2 regions of the Romboutsia hominis genome follow, and region 1 is predicted to be linked to the other one. Evidence: a T-box and tRNA genes for the amino acid it is inferred to sense, from the RefSeq annotation. Region 1 holds a T-box; the other holds one or more tRNA genes.
The links. A T-box is a leader RNA that pairs with one kind of tRNA and senses whether it is charged. The one in region 1 lies ahead of pheS (phenylalanine--tRNA ligase subunit alpha), so its partner is inferred to be a tRNA-Phe.
Positions count from the first base shown of each region.

Region 2: it encodes a tRNA-Phe, which carries the amino acid that the T-box ahead of pheS (phenylalanine--tRNA ligase subunit alpha) is inferred to sense. The anticodon was not compared.

Region 1 is NZ_LN650648.1:2,576,608-2,586,789, reverse strand. Features, by position in the region: gene thrS (threonine--tRNA ligase) at 30-1,949, shown strand; gene FRIFI_RS12545 (ATP-dependent metallopeptidase FtsH/Yme1/Tma family protein) at 1,996-3,399, opposite strand; gene infC (translation initiation factor IF-3) at 3,799-4,326, shown strand; gene rpmI (50S ribosomal protein L35) at 4,354-4,548, shown strand; gene rplT (50S ribosomal protein L20) at 4,607-4,963, shown strand; gene FRIFI_RS12525 (TrkH family potassium uptake protein) at 5,262-6,638, shown strand; gene FRIFI_RS12520 (potassium channel family protein) at 6,692-7,363, shown strand; gene FRIFI_RS12515 (TrmH family RNA methyltransferase) at 7,366-8,163, shown strand; T-box leader at 8,218-8,449, shown strand; gene pheS (phenylalanine--tRNA ligase subunit alpha) at 8,504-9,523, shown strand; gene pheT (phenylalanine--tRNA ligase subunit beta) at 9,539-10,182, shown strand, end outside.
Region 2 is NZ_LN650648.1:2,809,551-2,819,732, reverse strand. Features, by position in the region: gene lysS (lysine--tRNA ligase) at 1-825, shown strand, start outside; gene FRIFI_RS13700 (hypothetical protein) at 1,182-1,367, shown strand; rRNA gene FRIFI_RS13695 (16S ribosomal RNA) at 1,589-3,091, shown strand; tRNA gene FRIFI_RS13690 (tRNA-Ala) at 3,193-3,268, shown strand; rRNA gene FRIFI_RS13685 (23S ribosomal RNA) at 3,359-6,261, shown strand; rRNA gene rrf (5S ribosomal RNA) at 6,391-6,507, shown strand; tRNA gene FRIFI_RS13675 (tRNA-Glu) at 6,511-6,585, shown strand; tRNA gene FRIFI_RS13670 (tRNA-Val) at 6,593-6,668, shown strand; tRNA gene FRIFI_RS13665 (tRNA-Asp) at 6,675-6,751, shown strand; tRNA gene FRIFI_RS13660 (tRNA-Asn) at 6,767-6,842, shown strand; tRNA gene FRIFI_RS13655 (tRNA-Thr) at 6,847-6,921, shown strand; tRNA gene FRIFI_RS13650 (tRNA-Tyr) at 6,929-7,013, shown strand; tRNA gene FRIFI_RS13645 (tRNA-Gly) at 7,027-7,100, shown strand; tRNA gene FRIFI_RS13640 (tRNA-Arg) at 7,117-7,193, shown strand; tRNA gene FRIFI_RS13635 (tRNA-Gln) at 7,200-7,275, shown strand; tRNA gene FRIFI_RS13630 (tRNA-Lys) at 7,286-7,361, shown strand; tRNA gene FRIFI_RS13625 (tRNA-Ser) at 7,366-7,454, shown strand; tRNA gene FRIFI_RS13620 (tRNA-Ser) at 7,469-7,559, shown strand; tRNA gene FRIFI_RS13615 (tRNA-Pro) at 7,571-7,647, shown strand; tRNA gene FRIFI_RS13610 (tRNA-Ile) at 7,657-7,733, shown strand; tRNA gene FRIFI_RS13605 (tRNA-Trp) at 7,746-7,821, shown strand; tRNA gene FRIFI_RS13600 (tRNA-Pro) at 7,850-7,926, shown strand; tRNA gene FRIFI_RS13595 (tRNA-Ile) at 7,934-8,010, shown strand; tRNA gene FRIFI_RS13590 (tRNA-Phe) at 8,017-8,092, shown strand; tRNA gene FRIFI_RS13585 (tRNA-Met) at 8,099-8,175, shown strand; rRNA gene FRIFI_RS13580 (16S ribosomal RNA) at 8,297-9,799, shown strand; tRNA gene FRIFI_RS13575 (tRNA-Ala) at 9,921-9,996, shown strand; rRNA gene FRIFI_RS13570 (23S ribosomal RNA) at 10,142-10,182, shown strand, end outside.

The DNA of each region.
Region 1 (10,182 bases):
ATTAAAAAATAATAGAGGAGGTAACAAAAATGGTTAAAGTAACTTTAAAAGATGGTTCAGTAAAAGAATTTGAACAAGGTATCTCTATCATGGATGTAGCAAAATCTATAAGTGAAGGCTTAGCTAGAGCTATAGTAGCAGCATCTGTAAATGGAGAAGTAGTAGGTTTAGACTATAAAATAAATGAAGATTGTGAATTAAACTTATTTAAATTTGATGATGTAGAAGGAAAAGATGTATTTAGACATACATCAGCTCATATGTTAGCTCAAGCTATAAAGAGATTATATCCAGAAGCTAAGCTTGCAATAGGACCAAGTATAGAAAATGGATTCTACTATGATATAGACTTAGAGCACAGATTATCAGCTGAAGATTTAGAAAAAATAGAGAAAGAAATGAAGAAAATAGCTAAAGAAGATTTAGCTATAGAAAGATTTGAATTACCAAGAGAAGAAGCTTTAGCTTGGGCTAAAGAAAATGGTGAAGATTATAAAGTAGAGCTTATATCAGAGTTACCAGAAGGGGAAGTAATATCTTTCTATAAGCAAGGGGACTTTACTGATTTATGTAGAGGGCCACATTTACCATCAACTAAGAAGGTAAAATCAGTTAAGTTATTAAATGTAACAGGAGCTTACTGGCGTGGAGATGAAAAGAACAAAATGCTTCAAAGAGTATACGGAATATCTTTCGAAAAGAATAAAGATTTAGAAGAATACCTACACATGTTAGAAGAAGCTAAAAAGAGAGACCATAGAAAATTAGGTAAAGAATTAGAGTTATTCTTCATACCAGAAGAAGGTCCAGGATTCCCATTATTCCTACCAAAAGGTATGGAACTTAAAAATGCATTATTAAACTTCTGGAGAGAAGTTCATAGAAAAGATAACTATGTAGAAATAGAAACTCCAATAATATTAAACAGACAATTATGGGAAACTTCAGGTCACTGGTTCCACTACAAAGAAAATATGTATACTGTGGGTATAGATGAGCAAGATTTCGCTATAAAACCAATGAACTGTCCGGGAGGAATGTTATTCTACAACTTCAAGCCACATTCATACAGAGATTTCCCTATGAGAGTTGCTGAATTAGGTAGAGTTCATAGACATGAATTATCTGGAGCATTACATGGACTTATGAGAGTTAGAGCATTTACTCAAGATGATGCACATATATTCATGTTACCAGAACAAATAAAAGATGAAATAAAAGGTGTAGTTTCATTAATAGATAGTGTTTATAAGGTATTTGGATTCGAATATCATATGGAGTTATCTACTAGACCAGAATCTTCTATAGGAACTGATGAAGAGTGGGAAGTAGCTGAAAATGGATTAAGAGAAGCTTTAGAAGAGTTAAATTTACCATATAAGTTAAATCCAGGAGATGGAGCATTCTACGGACCTAAGATAGACTTCCACTTAAGAGATTGTTTAGGAAGAACTTGGCAATGTGGAACAATACAATTAGATATGCAATTACCTCAAAGATTTGATATAACTTATATAGGTCAAGATGGTGAAAAGCATAGACCAGTAATGATACACAGAGTTGCATTCGGAAGTATAGAAAGATTTATAGGTATATTAATAGAGCACTATGCTGGTAAATTCCCAGTTTGGTTAGCTCCAACTCAAGTTAAGATATTACCTATATCAGATAAATACAATGATTATGCTAAGGAAGTTAAAAAAGCTTTATTTGACAAAGGTATAAGAGTTGAAATAGATGATAGAGCAGAAAAAACAGGATTCAAGATAAGAGAAGCTCAGCTTCAAAAAGTACCTTACATGTTAATAGTAGGAGAAAAAGAAGAAGCTGATAAGAAAGTATCTGTTAGATCAAGAGATAATGGAGAAATAGGAAGCTTAGACTTAAATGAATTCTTAGAAACTATATTAAAAGAAATAGAAGAAAGAACTAATATAGAGTTAGCCTAATAAAGAAAAAGGGTATTAATAAAATTTTATTAATACCCTTTTTTGATTAATTTATAAATTGTTTAGTTATCAAAGACTTTAATTCTTCATGAGTCATAGTTTCATTATCAAATAAATGTTTAGAAACTACATGTAGATCATTTATATTATCCTTTAAAAGACTTAAAGTTTCATTGTAACAATTTTGGACAATATCATTGGCTTCTTTTTGAACTTGTTCAGACATAAATGTTTTTACATTTCCATCTATAGTCATAAATCCTAAGTTACTCATACCATACTCACAAACCATTTGATTTGCTATATCTGTTACCTTTTTTAAGTCATCTTTTGCGCCTGTTGATTTATGATTAAAAATTATTTCTTCAGATGCTTTACCTGCTAATAAAATTTTCATTTTACCAATTAATTCTTCTTTTGTGTAGATATATCTATCTTCATCAGGTAATTGGAGAACATACCCTAATGCTTGTCCTCTAGGTATTATTGATATTTTTTGTATAGGACAAATTCCAAGTATATTGCTAACAATAGCATGTCCTGCCTCATGATAAGATACTATTTGTTTTTCTTTTTCTATTAACTTAGAGTTTTTAGATTCAAGTCCTGCAATAACTCTCTCAAGTGCTTTATCAAAGTGATCAGTTGTTATAACATCACTATTATCTCTAACTGCAAATATAGCAGCTTCATTAGCTATATTTGAAAGATGAGCACCGTTAAATCCATGAGTTTTCTTAGCAAGTAATTCCAAATCTACAGATGGATCAAGAGGTTTATTGTTTGTATGAACTTTTAAAATTTCACATCTAGTATGATAGTTAGGAGAACCTATGTGTATATGTCTGTCAAATCTTCCGGGTCTAAGGAGAGCTTCATCTAAAAGATCAAGTCTATTAGTAGCTCCTATTATTATGACATTTGAGTCTTTAGTGAATCCATCCATTTCAACTAATAATTGATTTAGTGTTTGATCTTTTTCGTTATTACTTTCAAGATGTCTTTTTGCTCCAATAGCATCTATTTCATCTATAAAAATGATGCTAGGAGATTCTTTTCTAGCTTTTTCAAAAAGTGTTCTTACACGCTTAGCACCTACACCAACGTATTTTTCAACAAACTCAGAACCAGTAACATTGAAAAAAGATGAATTTGTCTCACCAGCTACAGCGGATGCAAGTAATGTTTTACCTGTACCAGGAGGTCCATAAAATAATACTCCTTTTGGTATTTTAGCACCCATTTTTTTGTACTTATCAGGAGACTTCATAAAATCTACTATTTCAAACAACTCTTCTTTTACTTCATCTAAACCAGCTACATCACAAAATGTAGTTTTAGGTTTAGTAGAAGCCGAGTCTTCCTTAGGAGATTCTTTCTCAAGTTTAGTTTGAGCAAATACAGGTACTGGTTTGTTAATCTTTTTAAAGAAATTGTCTAACATTTTCATAGTCATACACCTCAGATAAAAAATTGTTTATTGGTTTTATAATTTCTAACAAACCAAAAACCATCGAAAAATCATTTGTTTATATTTAAGTATAACCAAAACTTTGTTTAATCATTACTAAGAATATAAATTTTAGGTTAGTTATACATATTATGAGAATTAAAAAATTTAAAAAATAATAAAAAAATAGTTGCAAATAATATTTAGAAGTGATATATTATATAGAGTAATTAATAACAAAAGCAAGTAGAAGTCCGCTTCTCACCTTTCGACTTAGGTTGTCTGGTAAATATAAGTTCAAAACTTTAAATATATTATTTCAATATGTTTAGGTTTATATAAATTTGTTGACTTATATGGCGGGTGATTATATCATTCGCCTTTTATTTTATATAAAAAATTTGGAGGTGTCCTACCATTAGCAAGGAATTAGCAATCAACGAACAAATAAGAGAAAAAGAAATAAGAGTTCTTTCACATGATGGAGAACAATTAGGAATAATGTCAGCTAGAGAAGCTCAATTAATAGCTAACGAAAGAAACTTAGACTTAGTTATGATATCACCTAATGCACAACCACCGGTATGCAGAATAATGGATTATGGTAAGTATAAGTACGAACAAGCTAGAAAAGAAAAAGAGTCTAAGAAAAAGCAGAAAGTTGTAACTGTTAAAGAAGTAAGACTTAGACCAGGTATAGAATCAAATGATTTAAATACTAAGGCTAACAACGCTATAAAGTTCCTTAAAAAAGGAGATAAAGTTAAGGTTGAGCTAAGATTTAGAGGTAGAGAATTAGGACATAAAGATCTTGGAAAAGAAGTAATGCTTAAGTTTATAGATATAGTAAAAGAGTTTGGAGAACCAGCAAAGCCACCAAAATTTGAGGGCAATAACATGGTTGTAATCATAGATCCAAAAAAATAGATGATAAACTGAGAGGAGGAAATAAAAATGCCTAAAATGAAAACTCATAGAGGAGCTGCTAAAAGATTCAAAAAAACTGGAAGTGGAAAATTAAAGAGAGCTAAAGCTTTCAGAAGACATATATTAACTAAGAAAGCTGCTAAAACTAAGATGCAATTAAGAAAAGCAGGAATAGTTAGTGAAGGTGATGCTAGAAGAATAGCACAATTATTACCATACTAAAAATCGGATTAAATTAAAATAGAAATTTTAAAAGAGAAAAACAAAGGAGGTCACAGAGATGGCAAGAGTTAAAAAAGCAATGAACGCTCGTAAAAAGCATAAGAAAATATTAAAGCTTGCAAAAGGATTCAGAGGATCTAGAAGCAAGTTATACAGACCAGCTAATACATTCGTAATGAAGGCGTTAAAGAACGCATATATAGGAAGAAAGTTAAAGAAGAGAGACTTCAGAAAACTTTGGATACAAAGAATAAACGCTGGAACTAGAGCTCATGGATTATCATACTCAAGATTCATGAACGGATTAAAATTAGCAGGTGTTGAAGTTAACAGAAAGATGTTATCTGAAATGGCTATAAACGATCCTCAAGGATTTGCTAAATTAGTAGAAGTTGCTAAGTCAAAATTAGCTTAATTAAATAGTTAAGTTCATAAAAAGCCTTTGAATAAAATTCAAAGGCTTTTTTTATATCCATAAAATTATAGATTTTATACTCTATAAAAAAATAAAAAATTATATAATATGAATACGTTTTGTTAAAAATATGTAAAGGAAGTTTATAAATTGTGAATATTTTAAATAGGCCAATTTACATATCCTTTATTGTTTTTATATAGGTTTTGGAATATAATATAGTAATAATTGAAAAGAAGGATGTATCTAATGAGAAAAAACTTATTAGCTATAAAGTGAGAAGGAGGCATAAATACAGATGAAGACCATATTTAAGCGATTTATTGCTCTTATAAATAAAATGCAACCAACTCAAGTAATGGTTTTAGGGTTTGCTAGCGTTATATTAATTGGAGCGCTTCTATTAAATCTTCCTATAGCAACTCAAAGCGGAGAAAGCATCGGATTTATAGATGCCTTATTTACTTCAACATCAGCTGTATGTGTAACAGGATTAATAATGGCAGATACGGCAACTTATTGGAATGGATTTGGACACGTAGTAATAATACTACTTATTCAAATTGGTGGTTTAGGATTTATGACAATAACCACGCTATTTGCACTTATAACTAAGAAAAGAATAAATCTGAAAGAAAGACTATTAATCCAAGAATCTTTAAATCAATTTGATTTGTCAGGCTTAGTTAAGTTAACAAGGTATGTATTATTAATGACATTTACCATAGAAGGTATAGGAGCATTAATATTATCAACAGTATTTATACCTCAATTTGGGCTATTAAAAGGAACTTGGTATAGTATATTTCATGCTATTTCAGCTTTTTGTAATGCAGGATTTGATTTAATGGGGCCAGTTTCAGGTAAGTTTACATCATTAACATACTATGTAAATAACTTTACAGTAAGTGTTACAATTTCATTACTTATAATATTTGGGGGATTAGGATTCCCTGTAATTTTAGATATAATAAAAAATAGAAAATTATCTAAATTAAATTTACATTCTAAAATAGTATTAATTACAACAGTGTCATTAATATTAGTAGGTATGTTACTTATTTTAGTATTAGAATACAACAATCCTAAAACAATAGGAAAGTTAGGATTTGGTGGAAAAATGCTTGCATCGTTCTTCCAATCAGTAACAACTAGAACAGCAGGATTCAATACAGTCAATTTAACGGCAATGCATGAGAATAGTTTATTTATAATGATAATACTAATGTTTATTGGTGCATCTCCTGCATCTACAGGTGGTGGTGTAAAGGTTACGACTATAGCTACTTTAGTTCTAACTGTTAAATCATTTATACTTGGAAAAGAAGATATAGAAGTAGGATCAAGAAGAATTGGAACATCAATAGTTAGAAAATCATTAGGAATATTTCTTATAGGTATAATTGTTGTTTTATCTGGAACTATAATTATAACTATAACTGACCCAAGTTTTAGTTTAATAGAAGCAGGGTTTGAAGTAGTATCAGCATTTGCTACAGTTGGATTAAGTCTAGGTGGAAGTCCTAATTTAAGTACATTAGGAAAAATATTTATAATGTTATTTATGTTTATGGGAAGAGTTGGATCTCTTACAATATTTATGGCGATAATGTCTAGAAAAACAAAGAATAATCCTCCTATAAGATACCCTGAAGGGAAGATAATAGTTGGATAATATAGCCTTTACTTATAGTAAAGAATAATTTAAGTGTGGAGAGGACGAAGGAAATGAAGCAATATATAGTTATAGGTTGTGGAAGATTTGGAGCATCAGTTGCTACAACTATGCATCTTTTAGGTCATCAAGTGATGGCTATAGATAAAAGTGAAGAAATTATACAAAATATAGCAGATAAAGTAACTCATGCTGCTATAGTAGATGTAACAGATGAGCAGTCATTAAGATCTTTAGGACTAGGTAACTTTGATGTTGCAATAGTTGCCATCGGTTCAGATATAAGAGCATCTATAATGGCTACACTTATAGCAAAAGAAATGGGTGTACCTCATATAGTATGTAAGGCAAAAGATGAACTACAAGCTAAAGTTCAATATAAAATAGGAGCGGATAGGGTAGTATTCCCAGAAAGAGATATGGGTGTTAGAGTTGCACATAACTTAGTTTCTGATAATATACTAGATCATATAGAATTAGATCCAGATTATTCAATTGTAGAGATAGTAACACCAAATAGTTGGGTAGGAAAGACTTTAGTTGAATTAAACTTAAGAGCTAAGTTTGAAATAACTGTATTAGCTATAAAAACAGGTAAGAGCATAAATGTTACTCCAGCTCCAGATGAAGAGTTAAAAGCAGGTAGTATTTTGGTTGTAATAGGTCAAAATAGCCATATAAGTACTATCGCATCAGAAAATGAAGAATTTATTAGGAGAAAGTAATAATGCCTACAATAATAACAGCTAAAGATAATAATAAAGTAAAATATACGAAATCACTACTTAAGACTAAAAATAGAAATAAAGAATCTAAATTTATAATTGAAGGATATAGAATACTAACTCTTGCAGTAGAATGTAAGGCTAGTCTAGATTATGTATTTATAAATGAAGATTTTGAAAATAAAGAAGAACATCTTAAATTTTTAGATACCCTAAAAACTAATAATATAAAAATTTATAAAACGACTAATAAAATATTCAATGAATTAATAGATACGGAAAACACTCAAGGTATTTTAGGAGTAGTAAACTTTAAACAAAGAAATATAGAAGAGTATTTAAAAGATGAGCATAAATTTGTTTTAATATTAGATAGAATACAAGACCCAGGTAATATGGGTACGATAATAAGAACAGCAGATGCTGCAGGGGTAGATGCAATAATTGCATTAAAAGGATGTGTAGATATATACAATCCAAAGGTTATAAGGTCTACTATGGGTTCTATATTTGATATGAATATAATACATGCTACTCAAGAAGAAGCTCTAAGAATTTTAAAATTAAAGAATTTTGATATAGTATCAAGCTATTTAAATACAAATAATTACTACAACACAGTTGAATATAATTACAAGACAGCTTTAGTAATAGGGAATGAGGCCAATGGAATAAATGATGAACTAGTATCAAAATCTGATATGTTGGTCAAAATACCTATATATGGTAATGCAGAATCATTAAATGCAGCTATAAGCTCTGCAATATTAATGTACGAAATAAAGAAATACTTAGTGTAACACCTTGTAAACATTATACATAGTATGATATAATTAAACGCAAAAACAATATTATCAAATACTATGAAAGAGAAAAGTATTTTGAATTAACTTAGTACAGAGATAAGTACCGTAGGCTGAGAGTACTTTCTAAGTATCCAAAAGAAGTTCCCTCTGGAGTATTAAAGCTGAAATTACAGTAGGCTTTAACGTTAAAACGCGTTAAGTTTATTAGAGGTGGTTTAATAATTTATTAATTATTAAGCTACTAGGGTGGTACCGCGAATAATAGTCTTTCGTCCCTAGATAGGGATGAAGGACTTTTTTTATACAAAAAACTGCGAAAGGGTGAATTAATATAATGCAAGAAAAATTACTTAATTTACAAGAAGCTGCATTAAATGAAATTAAAGATACTTCTAGTATAGAAGCTGTTGAAAGTTTAAGAGTAAAGTACATGGGTAAAAAAGGTGAGATAACATCAATCCTAAAAGAAATGGGTAAATTATCAGCAGAAGAAAGACCTGTAATAGGTAAAGTTGCTAATGAAGTTAGAGCGGCTATAGAAGGTGCTATATCTTCAAAGAAAGAAGAGTTAAAGTTAGCAGAAAAACAAAGAAAATTAGCAGAAGAAGTTATAGATGTAACTATGCCATCAAGACCAGTTAAAGTTGGTAAAAAGCATCCAATATCTCAAATAATAGATGAAGTAAATGAAATATTTATAGGAATGGGATTCTCTATAGCAGAAGGTCCAGAAGTTGAAACTATAGAAAATAACTTTGATGCATTAAATGCACCAAAAGATCATCCATCTAGAGATATGAGTGATACTTTCTATATAAATGAAGAGTTATTACTTAGAACTCAAACTTCACCAGTTCAAGTTAGAACAATGAAGAGTCAAGAGTTACCAATAAAAATAATATCTCCAGGAAGATGTTTCAGATTTGATGCTCCAGATGCTACACATTCACCAATGTTCCATCAAGTTGAAGGGCTTGTAGTTGGTAAAGATGTAACAATGGCACAATTAAAAGGAACTTTAGATATGTTCGTTAAGAAGTTATTTGGTGAGCATACAAAAACTAAGTTTAGACCACACAACTTCCCATTCACAGAGCCAAGTGCAGAAGTAGACGTTACTTGCTTTAAATGTGAAGGAGCAGGATGTCCAATGTGTAAAGGTGAAGGTTGGATAGAAATACTAGGAGCAGGTATGGTTCATCCAAATGTACTTAGAAACTGTGGAATAGATCCAGAAATTTATAGTGGATTTGCGTTTGGTATGGGACTTGATAGAATAACAATGCTTAAGTATGAAATAGATGATATAAGACTATTATTTGAAAATGATATGAGATTTTTAAATCAATTTTAATTAGGAGGATTTAAGATGTTAGTACCTTTAAAATGGTTAAGAGATTACGTTGATATAGATTTAGATACACAAGAATTCGCTGATATGATGACTATGACAGGATCAAAAGTTGAGAAAGTAGAGTTCTTTGGAAAAGAAACAAATGGAGTTGAAGTATGTAAAATACTTGAAATAGAACAACATCCAGATGCAGATAGATTAAAAGTAACAAAAGTTGAAGTAGCTGATGGACAAATACTTCAAATAGTAACTAATGCAACTAACATAAAAGTAGGAGACTATGTACCAGTTGCTAGAATAGGTGCAGTATTACCTGGAGATTTCAAAATAAAGAAAGGTAAGTTAAGAGGAGTATTATCAGAAGGGATGTTCTGTGGTGCAGAGGAATTAACTATACCTTCTCAATACGTTGAAGAACATAAAAAAGATGGGATATATATATTAGACCATGAAGAATCTTTTGAATTAGGAAAAGATGTTAGAGAAGTTTTAGGAATAAACGATGCATTAATAGAATTTGAAATAACTTCTAATAGACCAGATTGTAGATCTATAATAGGGCTTGCAAGAGAGGCTGCTGTTACCGTAGGAAAAGAATTAAAATTCCCAGAAATAAAAGTAAATGGTTCTGATGAAGAAATGCAATTTGAAATAGATAT
Region 2 (10,182 bases), 230 kb from region 1:
GAATTATACTTAAAGAGACTTATAGTTGGTGGATTTGATAAAGTATACGAAATGGGTAGAATGTTTAGAAATGAAGGTATGTCTATAAAGCATAACCCAGAGTATACTGCTATAGAATTATACCAAGCTTATGCAGATTACACAGATATGATGGATATAACTGAAAATGTTATAGCTTATATGGCTGAAGCTGCTACAGGAAGCATGAAGGTAAATTATCAAGGAACTGAAATAGACTTCACTCCTCCATGGAGAAGAATGACTATGGAAGACTGTGTTAAAGAATATACTGGTGTAGATTTCTCAAAAATAGACACAGATGAAGAGGCTTTAGCAGTTGCTAAAGAAAAAGGAATAGAAATAACTCCTGGAATGAGAAGAGGAGAAGTTATAAATGCAATGTTCGAAGAATTTGGAGAAGATAAGTTAATCCAACCTACATTTATAACTCACCATCCAGTTGAAGTATCTCCACTTGCTAAGAGAAATGTAGAAGATCCAAGAAAAACAGATAGATTCGAAGCATTCGCAAATAAGTGGGAATTAGCTAACGCATTCTCTGAGTTAAATGATCCAATAGATCAAAAAGAAAGATTTATGGACCAATTAAGAAAGAAAGAATTAGGAGATGACGAAGCTTGTGATATGGATGAAGATTTCGTAAATGCTCTAGAAGTAGGTCTTCCTCCAACTGGTGGATTAGGAATAGGTATAGATAGAGTTATGATGTTATTAACAAATTCTCCATCTATAAGAGACGTAATTTTATTCCCAACAATGAAACCAATAGATAACTCTACAAGCAACAAAGCAGACGAAGAATAGATTATGAATAAAAACCCTATAAAATAGCTTTTAAAAGCTATTTTATAGGGTTTTTATTTTGATTTAATGATAATTAAGGTTTAAATATAATATAGCGCTTACAACTAGAAGTAATGTATTTTAAGCGTTAAAAATCTTATTTACTATGCAAAAAATTGATAAAAGATTAAATAATAAAATATAATTTTTAGCAAGAATCATTAAAAAAATATACAAAATAGTGAAGAATATAGTATCCCAATGGGAGAAAGGATATTAAAAAAATAAAAAATGAAGATATATAGATTAATTTTTATAAAGGAAAGCTTAATAAAAATATAGAAAAATACATAAAATTAAGTTTAGGGGGAAATAGTATGTTTGGGGTTATGAATTGGATATGTTTAATATGTGTTAGTTTATTAGTTGGAGAAATTATGATTTATTTTTGCAAAGATGTAATAAAAATTTTAGATTTAAGTAAAAATAAAAAAGCTAGAAGTGTTGAAATTACTAAAGCTAGAGAACAAGTAAATATATATGAAACTAAGATAGCAAAATAAAATTAAAAAAAGTTTTGAAAAAGTGTTGACGTTATAAAAATAAGGTGGTATAGTATTACTTGTCCTTAAGAAAAAGGCAAAACGAAAAACACAAAATAAAGTGTAAATAAGAACTTTGAAAATTAAACAGTAGGTTAATTTATAATAACTGATTCTTAAAAGAATCGAAAACAAACCAAGCCAGATATTCAGATAATGATAGTCTGAGCAGGTAACAACTTTTATTTGAGAGTTTGATCCTGGCTCAGGATGAACGCTGGCGGCGTGCCTAACACATGCAAGTCGAGCGATTTACTTCGGTAAAGAGCGGCGGACGGGTGAGTAACGCGTGGGTAACCTGCCCTGTACACACGGATAACATACCGAAAGGTATGCTAATACGAGATAATATGTTTTTATCGCATGGTAAAAACATCAAAGCTTTTGCGGTACAGGATGGACCCGCGTCTGATTAGCTAGTTGGTAAGGTAATGGCTTACCAAGGCGACGATCAGTAGCCGACCTGAGAGGGTGATCGGCCACATTGGAACTGAGACACGGTCCAAACTCCTACGGGAGGCAGCAGTGGGGAATATTGCACAATGGGCGAAAGCCTGATGCAGCAACGCCGCGTGAGCGATGAAGGCCTTCGGGTCGTAAAGCTCTGTCCTCAAGGAAGATAATGACGGTACTTGAGGAGGAAGCCCCGGCTAACTACGTGCCAGCAGCCGCGGTAATACGTAGGGGGCTAGCGTTATCCGGAATTACTGGGCGTAAAGGGTGCGTAGGCGGTCTTTCAAGTCAGGAGTGAAAGGCTACGGCTCAACCGTAGTAAGCTCTTGAAACTGTAAGACTTGAGTGCAGGAGAGGAGAGTAGAATTCCTAGTGTAGCGGTGAAATGCGTAGATATTAGGAGGAATACCAGTTGCGAAGGCGGCTCTCTGGACTGTAACTGACGCTGAGGCACGAAAGCGTGGGGAGCAAACAGGATTAGATACCCTGGTAGTCCACGCCGTAAACGATGAGTACTAGCTGTCGGAGGTTACCCCCTTCGGTGGCGCAGCTAACGCATTAAGTACTCCGCCTGGGAAGTACGCTCGCAAGAGTGAAACTCAAAGGAATTGACGGGGACCCGCACAAGTAGCGGAGCATGTGGTTTAATTCGAAGCAACGCGAAGAACCTTACCTAAGCTTGACATCCTTTTGACCGATGCCTAATCGCATCTTTCCCTTCGGGGACAGAAGTGACAGGTGGTGCATGGTTGTCGTCAGCTCGTGTCGTGAGATGTTGGGTTAAGTCCCGCAACGAGCGCAACCCTTGCCTTTAGTTGCCATCATTAAGTTGGGCACTCTAGAGGGACTGCCAGGGATAACCTGGAGGAAGGTGGGGATGACGTCAAATCATCATGCCCCTTATGCTTAGGGCTACACACGTGCTACAATGGGTGGTACAGAGGGCAGCCAAACCGTGAGGTGGAGCTAATCCCTTAAAGCCATTCTCAGTTCGGATTGTAGGCTGAAACTCGCCTACATGAAGCTGGAGTTACTAGTAATCGCAGATCAGAATGCTGCGGTGAATGCGTTCCCGGGTCTTGTACACACCGCCCGTCACACCACGGAAGTTGGGGGCGCCCGAAGCCGGATAGCTAACCTTTTGGAAGTGTCCGTCGAAGGTGAAATCAATAACTGGGGTGAAGTCGTAACAAGGTAGCCGTATCGGAAGGTGCGGCTGGATCACCTCCTTTCTAAGGAGAATTACCTACTGTTTAATTTTGAGAGTTTTTATAAAAAATCTCTTGACAAAATTCGACAAATATAATAAAATGTTTATGTTGAAAAATGACATGGGGGTGTAGCTCAGCTGGGAGAGCACTTGCCTTGCACGCAAGGGGTCAGGAGTTCGATCCTCCTCATCTCCACCATTAGTACTTTGAAAACTGTATAACATTTAGTGATATGACATCATTTTTTATAAATAGACAAGAAAAGTCTTTAAAATAACTTTAATAACTGGTCAAGTTATTAAGGGTGCAGGGCGGATGCCTTGGCACTAGGAGCCGATGAAGGACGTGATAAGCTGCGATAAGCTTCGGGGAGTTGCACGTAAACTTTGATCCGAAGATTTCCGAATGAGGAAACTCACTTAGAGTAATGTCTAAGTATCGTTAAGTGAATACATAGCTTAGCGAGGGGAACCCGGGGAACTGAAACATCTAAGTACCTGGAGGAAGAGAAAGAAAAATCGATTCCGTAAGTAGCGGCGAGCGAACGCGGAACAGGCCAAACCAACAAAGTTTTCTTTGTTGGGGTTGCGGACATATCATCAAGGTCGAGGTCATCGTAGATGAAGAGAGTTGGAAAGCTCCGCTATAAAGTGTAACAGCCACGTAGTTGAAACGATAATTCGATAGATATGATCCAGAGTACCACGGGACACGTGAAACCCTGTGGGAAGCAGGAGGGACCATCCTCCAAGCCTAAATACTACCTAGTGACCGATAGCGCATAGTACCGTGAGGGAAAGGTGAAAAGAACCCCGGGAGGGGAGTGAAATAGAACCTGAAACCCTGCACTTACAAGCTGTGGGAGCACATTACTTGTGTGACCGCGTACTTTTTGTAGAACGGGCCAACGAGTTACGTTAAGTAGCAAGGTTAAGCACTTAAGGTGTGGAGCCGTAGCGAAAGCGAGTCTTAAATGGGCGATTTAAGTTACTTGACGTAGACCCGAAACCGGGCGACCTATCCATGAGCAGGTTGAAGCGAAAGTAAAATTTCGTGGAGGACCGAACCCACGAGCGTTGAAAAGCTCGGGGATGACTTGTGGATAGCGGTGAAATTCCAATCGAGCCCGGAGATAGCTGGTTCTCCCCGAAATAGCTTTAGGGCTAGCCTTGAGCTTAGAGAAACGGAGGTAGAGCACTGAATGTCCTAGGGGGTATTGCACTTACCGAAGACTATCAAACTCCGAATGCCGTCTTCTTTTGCTCAGGAGTCAGACTGTGGGTGATAAGATTCATAGTCAAGAGGGCAACAGCCCAGATCGTCAGCTAAGGTCCCTAAATGTACGTTAAGTGGTAAAGGATGTGGGATTGCACAGACAACCAGGATGTTGGCTTAGAAGCAGCCACTCATTTAAAGAGTGCGTAATAGCTCACTGGTCGAGTGATCCTGCGCCGAAAATTTCCGGGGCTAAAACGTACTACCGAAGCTACGGCATCATTTATGATGGGTAGGGGAGCTTCGTATGCAGGCTGAAGCATGACCGTAAGGACATGTGGACAGTATACGAGTGAGAATGTTGGCATGAGTAGCGAGACGTGGGTGAGAATCCCATGGGCCGTAAACCCAAGGTTTCCAGGGGAAGGTTCGTCCGCCCTGGGTTAGTCGGGACCTAAGCCGAGGCCGAAAGGCGTAGGTGATGGACAACAGGTTGATATTCCTGTACCACCAATAACCGTTTGAGGAATGGGATGACACAGTAGGATAAGCTAACCACACTGTTGGTTATGTGTGGCTAAGTACTGAGGCAGTCAAGATAGGCAAATCCGTCTTGATAATGCTAGGGTACGATGGGGAGCCCTTTTGGGCGAAGTAGCTGATTTCACACTGTCGAGAAAAGTCTCTACCGAGGTTAAAGGTGCCCGTACCGTAAACCGACACAGGTGGGTGAGGAGAGTATCCTAAGGCCAGCGAGAGAACTATTGTTAAGGAACTCGGCAAAATGACCCCGTAACTTAGGGATAAGGGGTGCCATCCTTTGGATGGCCGCAGAGAATAGGCCCAAGCGACTGTTTACCAAAAACACAGGTTTCTGCTAAGTCGCAAGACGATGTATAGGAGCTGACGCCTGCCCGGTGCTGGAAGGTTAAGGGGATCTGTTAGGAGTAATCCGAAGCAGTGAACTTAAGCCCCAGTAAACGGCGGCCGTAACTATAACGGTCCTAAGGTAGCGAAATTCCTTGTCGGGTAAGTTCCGACCCGCACGAAAGGCGTAACGATTTGGGCACTGTCTCAACAATAGACTCGGTGAAATTGTAATCCCGGTGAAGATGCCGGGTACCTGCGACAGGACGGAAAGACCCCATGGAGCTTTACTGTAGCTTGACGTTGGGTCTTGGTACTACATGTACAGGATAGGTGGGAGACTATGAAGCATGGACGCCAGTCTGTGTGGAGTCACCCTTGGGATACCACCCTTGTAGTACTGGGATCCTAACCAGAGGCCTTGAATCAGGTCTTGGGACACCGTCAGGTGGGCAGTTTGACTGGGGCGGTCGCCTCCCAAAAAGTAACGGAGGCGCTCAAAGGTTTCCTCAGCACGGTCGGAAATCGTGCGAAGAGTGTAAAGGCAAAAGGAAGCTTGATTGCAAGACATACAGGTCGAGCAAGGACGAAAGTCGGACTTAGTGATCCGGTGGTTCCGCATGGAAGGGCCATCGCTCAACGGATAAAAGCTACCCTGGGGATAACAGGCTTATCTCCCCCAAGAGTCCACATCGACGGGGAGGTTTGGCACCTCGATGTCGGCTCATCACATCCTGGGGCTGTAGTAGGTCCCAAGGGTTGGGCTGTTCGCCCATTAAAGTGGTACGCGAGCTGGGTTCAGAACGTCGTGAGACAGTTCGGTCCCTATCCGTCGCAGGCGTAGGAAATTTGAGGAGACCTGTCCTTAGTACGAGAGGACCGGGATGGACGTACCTCTGGTGTACCAGTTGTTCTGCCAAGGGCATGGCTGGGTAGCTATGTACGGAATGGATAAGCGCTGAAAGCATCTAAGCGCGAAGCCAACTTCAAGATAAGATTTCCCACCGTAAGGGTAAGACCCCAGGAAGACTACCTGGTTGATAGGTCGAAGGTGTAAGTGCAGTAATGTATTTAGCTTATCGATACTAATAGGTCGAGGACTTGACCAAAATAAAATGATAAAGCATTAAATGATATACAGTTTTCAGAGTATTAATTAAAAAACTTTGAAAAAAGTGTTGACAAAATATCATAAAAATGATATTATAATACTTGTTCTGATAAGAACGAAAACACAATGTAGTTATTATAGCAAAGAGGATACACCTGTTCCCATACCGAACACAGAAGTTAAGCTCTTTAGCGCTGATGGTACTTGGAGGGCGACCTCCTGGGAGAGTAAGACATAGCTACGTTGAGGCCCATTGGTCAAGCGGTCAAGACACCGCCCTTTCACGGCGGTAACAGGGGTTCGATTCCCCTATGGGTCACCAATATCCCGGGACTATAGCTCAGCTGGGAGAGCACCTGCCTTACAAGCAGGGGGTCACAGGTTCGAGCCCTGTTAGTCCCACCAATATGCGGCCTGGTAGTTCAGCTGGTTAGAATGCCAGCCTGTCACGCTGGAGGTCGAGGGTTCGAGTCCCTTCCAGGTCGCCACTTAATTAAATACGCGGGAATATGGCTCAGTTGGTAGAGCAATTGACTGTTAATCAATGGGTCACAGGTTCGAGTCCTGTTATTCCCGCCAATATGCTGGTGTGGCTCAACGGTAGAGCAGCTGACTTGTAATCAGCAGGTTGTAGGTTCGATTCCTATCACCAGCTCCATGAATACGGAGGATTTCCCGAGCGGCCAAAGGGGGCAGACTGTAAATCTGTTAGCATTGCTTTCGGTGGTTCGAATCCACCATCCTCCACCACTTAATTAAATATGCGGGTGTAGCTCAATGGTAGAGTTCCGGCCTTCCAAGCCGGCTGTGAGGGTTCGATCCCCTTCACCCGCTCCAAATTATTCTATAATGTGGGTGCATAGCTCAGCTGGATAGAGCAACGCCCTTCTAAGGCGTGTGTCCGGGGTTCGAATCCCTGTGCGCTCACCACTTTATAGGGGATTCGCCAAGTCGGTAAGGCATAGCACTTTGACTGCTACATGCGTAGGTTCGAGTCCTGCATCCCCTGCCAAATTTAATATGACCCATTAGCTCAGTCGGTAGAGCACCTGACTTTTAATCAGGGTGTCCCGCGTTCGAGTCGCGGATGGGTCACCAATGTGGAGAGGTGTCCGAGTGGTTTAAGGAGCTGGTCTTGAAAACCAGTGATGCTTAACGGCACCGTGGGTTCGAATCCCACCCTCTCCGCCATTAACTAAATAAACGGAGAAGTACTCAAGTGGCTCAAGAGGAACCCCTGCTAAGGGTTTAGGCTGGGTAACCGGTGCGAGGGTTCGAATCCCTCCTTCTCCGCCATTATTTTTTTTCGAGGTGTAGCGCAGTTTGGTAGCGCACATGGTTTGGGACCATGGGGCCGGGGGTTCGAGTCCCTTCACCTCGACCAAAAAAATGTGGGCCATTAGCTCAGTTGGTTAGAGCGCCCGGCTCATAACCGGTAGGTCTGGGGTTCGAGTCCCTGATGGCCCACCACATTTTTTTTATAGGGGTGTAGCTCAGTTGGTAGAGCGTCGGTCTCCAAAACCGTGCGCCGGGGGTTCGAGTCCCTCCACCCCTGCCAATTAATTTCTATAAAAAATAAAGAATTTCGAGGTGTAGCGCAGTTTGGTAGCGCACATGGTTTGGGACCATGGGGCCGGGGGTTCGAGTCCCTTCACCTCGACCAAAAAAATGGGCCTATAGCTCAGGTGGTTAGAGCGCACGCCTGATAAGCGTGAGGTCGCTGGTTCGAGTCCAGCTAGGCCCACCAAGGTGCGCCCAGATAGCTCAGTCGGTAGAGCAGGGGACTGAAAATCCCCGTGTCGGTGGTTCGATTCCGCCTCTGGGCACCATATCGTGGCGGTATAGCTTAGTTGGCTAGAGCGTTCGGTTCATACCCGAAAGGTCACAGGTTCGACTCCTGTTACCGCTACCATGTAGATTTAAGAACTTTGAAAATTAAACAGTAGGTTAATTTATATAACTGATTCTTAAAAGAATCGAAAACAAACCAAGCCAGATATTCAGATAATGATAGTCTGAGCAGGTAACAACTTTTATTTGAGAGTTTGATCCTGGCTCAGGATGAACGCTGGCGGCGTGCCTAACACATGCAAGTCGAGCGATTTACTTCGGTAAAGAGCGGCGGACGGGTGAGTAACGCGTGGGTAACCTGCCCTGTACACACGGATAACATACCGAAAGGTATGCTAATACGAGATAACATGAGAGAGTTGCATGGCTTTCTTATCAAAGCTTTTGCGGTACAGGATGGACCCGCGTCTGATTAGCTAGTTGGTAAGGTAACGGCTTACCAAGGCGACGATCAGTAGCCGACCTGAGAGGGTGATCGGCCACATTGGAACTGAGACACGGTCCAAACTCCTACGGGAGGCAGCAGTGGGGAATATTGCACAATGGGCGAAAGCCTGATGCAGCAACGCCGCGTGAGCGATGAAGGCCTTCGGGTCGTAAAGCTCTGTCCTCAAGGAAGATAATGACGGTACTTGAGGAGGAAGCCCCGGCTAACTACGTGCCAGCAGCCGCGGTAATACGTAGGGGGCTAGCGTTATCCGGAATTACTGGGCGTAAAGGGTGCGTAGGCGGTCTTTCAAGTCAGGAGTGAAAGGCTACGGCTCAACCGTAGTAAGCTCTTGAAACTGTAAGACTTGAGTGCAGGAGAGGAGAGTAGAATTCCTAGTGTAGCGGTGAAATGCGTAGATATTAGGAGGAATACCAGTTGCGAAGGCGGCTCTCTGGACTGTAACTGACGCTGAGGCACGAAAGCGTGGGGAGCAAACAGGATTAGATACCCTGGTAGTCCACGCCGTAAACGATGAGTACTAGCTGTCGGAGGTTACCCCCTTCGGTGGCGCAGCTAACGCATTAAGTACTCCGCCTGGGAAGTACGCTCGCAAGAGTGAAACTCAAAGGAATTGACGGGGACCCGCACAAGTAGCGGAGCATGTGGTTTAATTCGAAGCAACGCGAAGAACCTTACCTAAGCTTGACATCCTTTTGACCGATGCCTAATCGCATCTTTCCCTTCGGGGACAGAAGTGACAGGTGGTGCATGGTTGTCGTCAGCTCGTGTCGTGAGATGTTGGGTTAAGTCCCGCAACGAGCGCAACCCTTGCCTTTAGTTGCCAGCATTAAGTTGGGCACTCTAGAGGGACTGCCAGGGATAACCTGGAGGAAGGTGGGGATGACGTCAAATCATCATGCCCCTTATGCTTAGGGCTACACACGTGCTACAATGGGTGGTACAGAGGGCAGCCAAACCGTGAGGTGGAGCTAATCCCTTAAAGCCATTCTCAGTTCGGATTGTAGGCTGAAACTCGCCTACATGAAGCTGGAGTTACTAGTAATCGCAGATCAGAATGCTGCGGTGAATGCGTTCCCGGGTCTTGTACACACCGCCCGTCACACCACGGAAGTTGGGGGCGCCCGAAGCCGGATAGCTAACCTTTTGGAAGCGTCCGTCGAAGGTGAAATCAATAACTGGGGTGAAGTCGTAACAAGGTAGCCGTATCGGAAGGTGCGGCTGGATCACCTCCTTTCTAAGGAGAATTACCTACTGTTTAATTTTGAGGGTTTTTATTTTTTTTGTTAAAAATGAAAATTCTATATTGACAATTTTCACATAAGATAGTAAAATATCTAATGTTGAAAAGACAACTTGGGGGTGTAGCTCAGCTGGGAGAGCACTTGCCTTGCACGCAAGGGGTCAGGAGTTCGATCCTCCTCATCTCCACCATTAGTACTTTGAAAACTGTATAACATTTAGTGATATGACATCATTTTTTATAAATAGACAAGAAAAGTCTTTAAAATAACTTTAAGCAATGGAATAAACTGAGTGAATACGAAGTTTGTTCATTCGCGATAACTTTTTAATAACTGGTCAAGTTATTAAGGGTGCAGGGCGGATGCCTTGGCACTA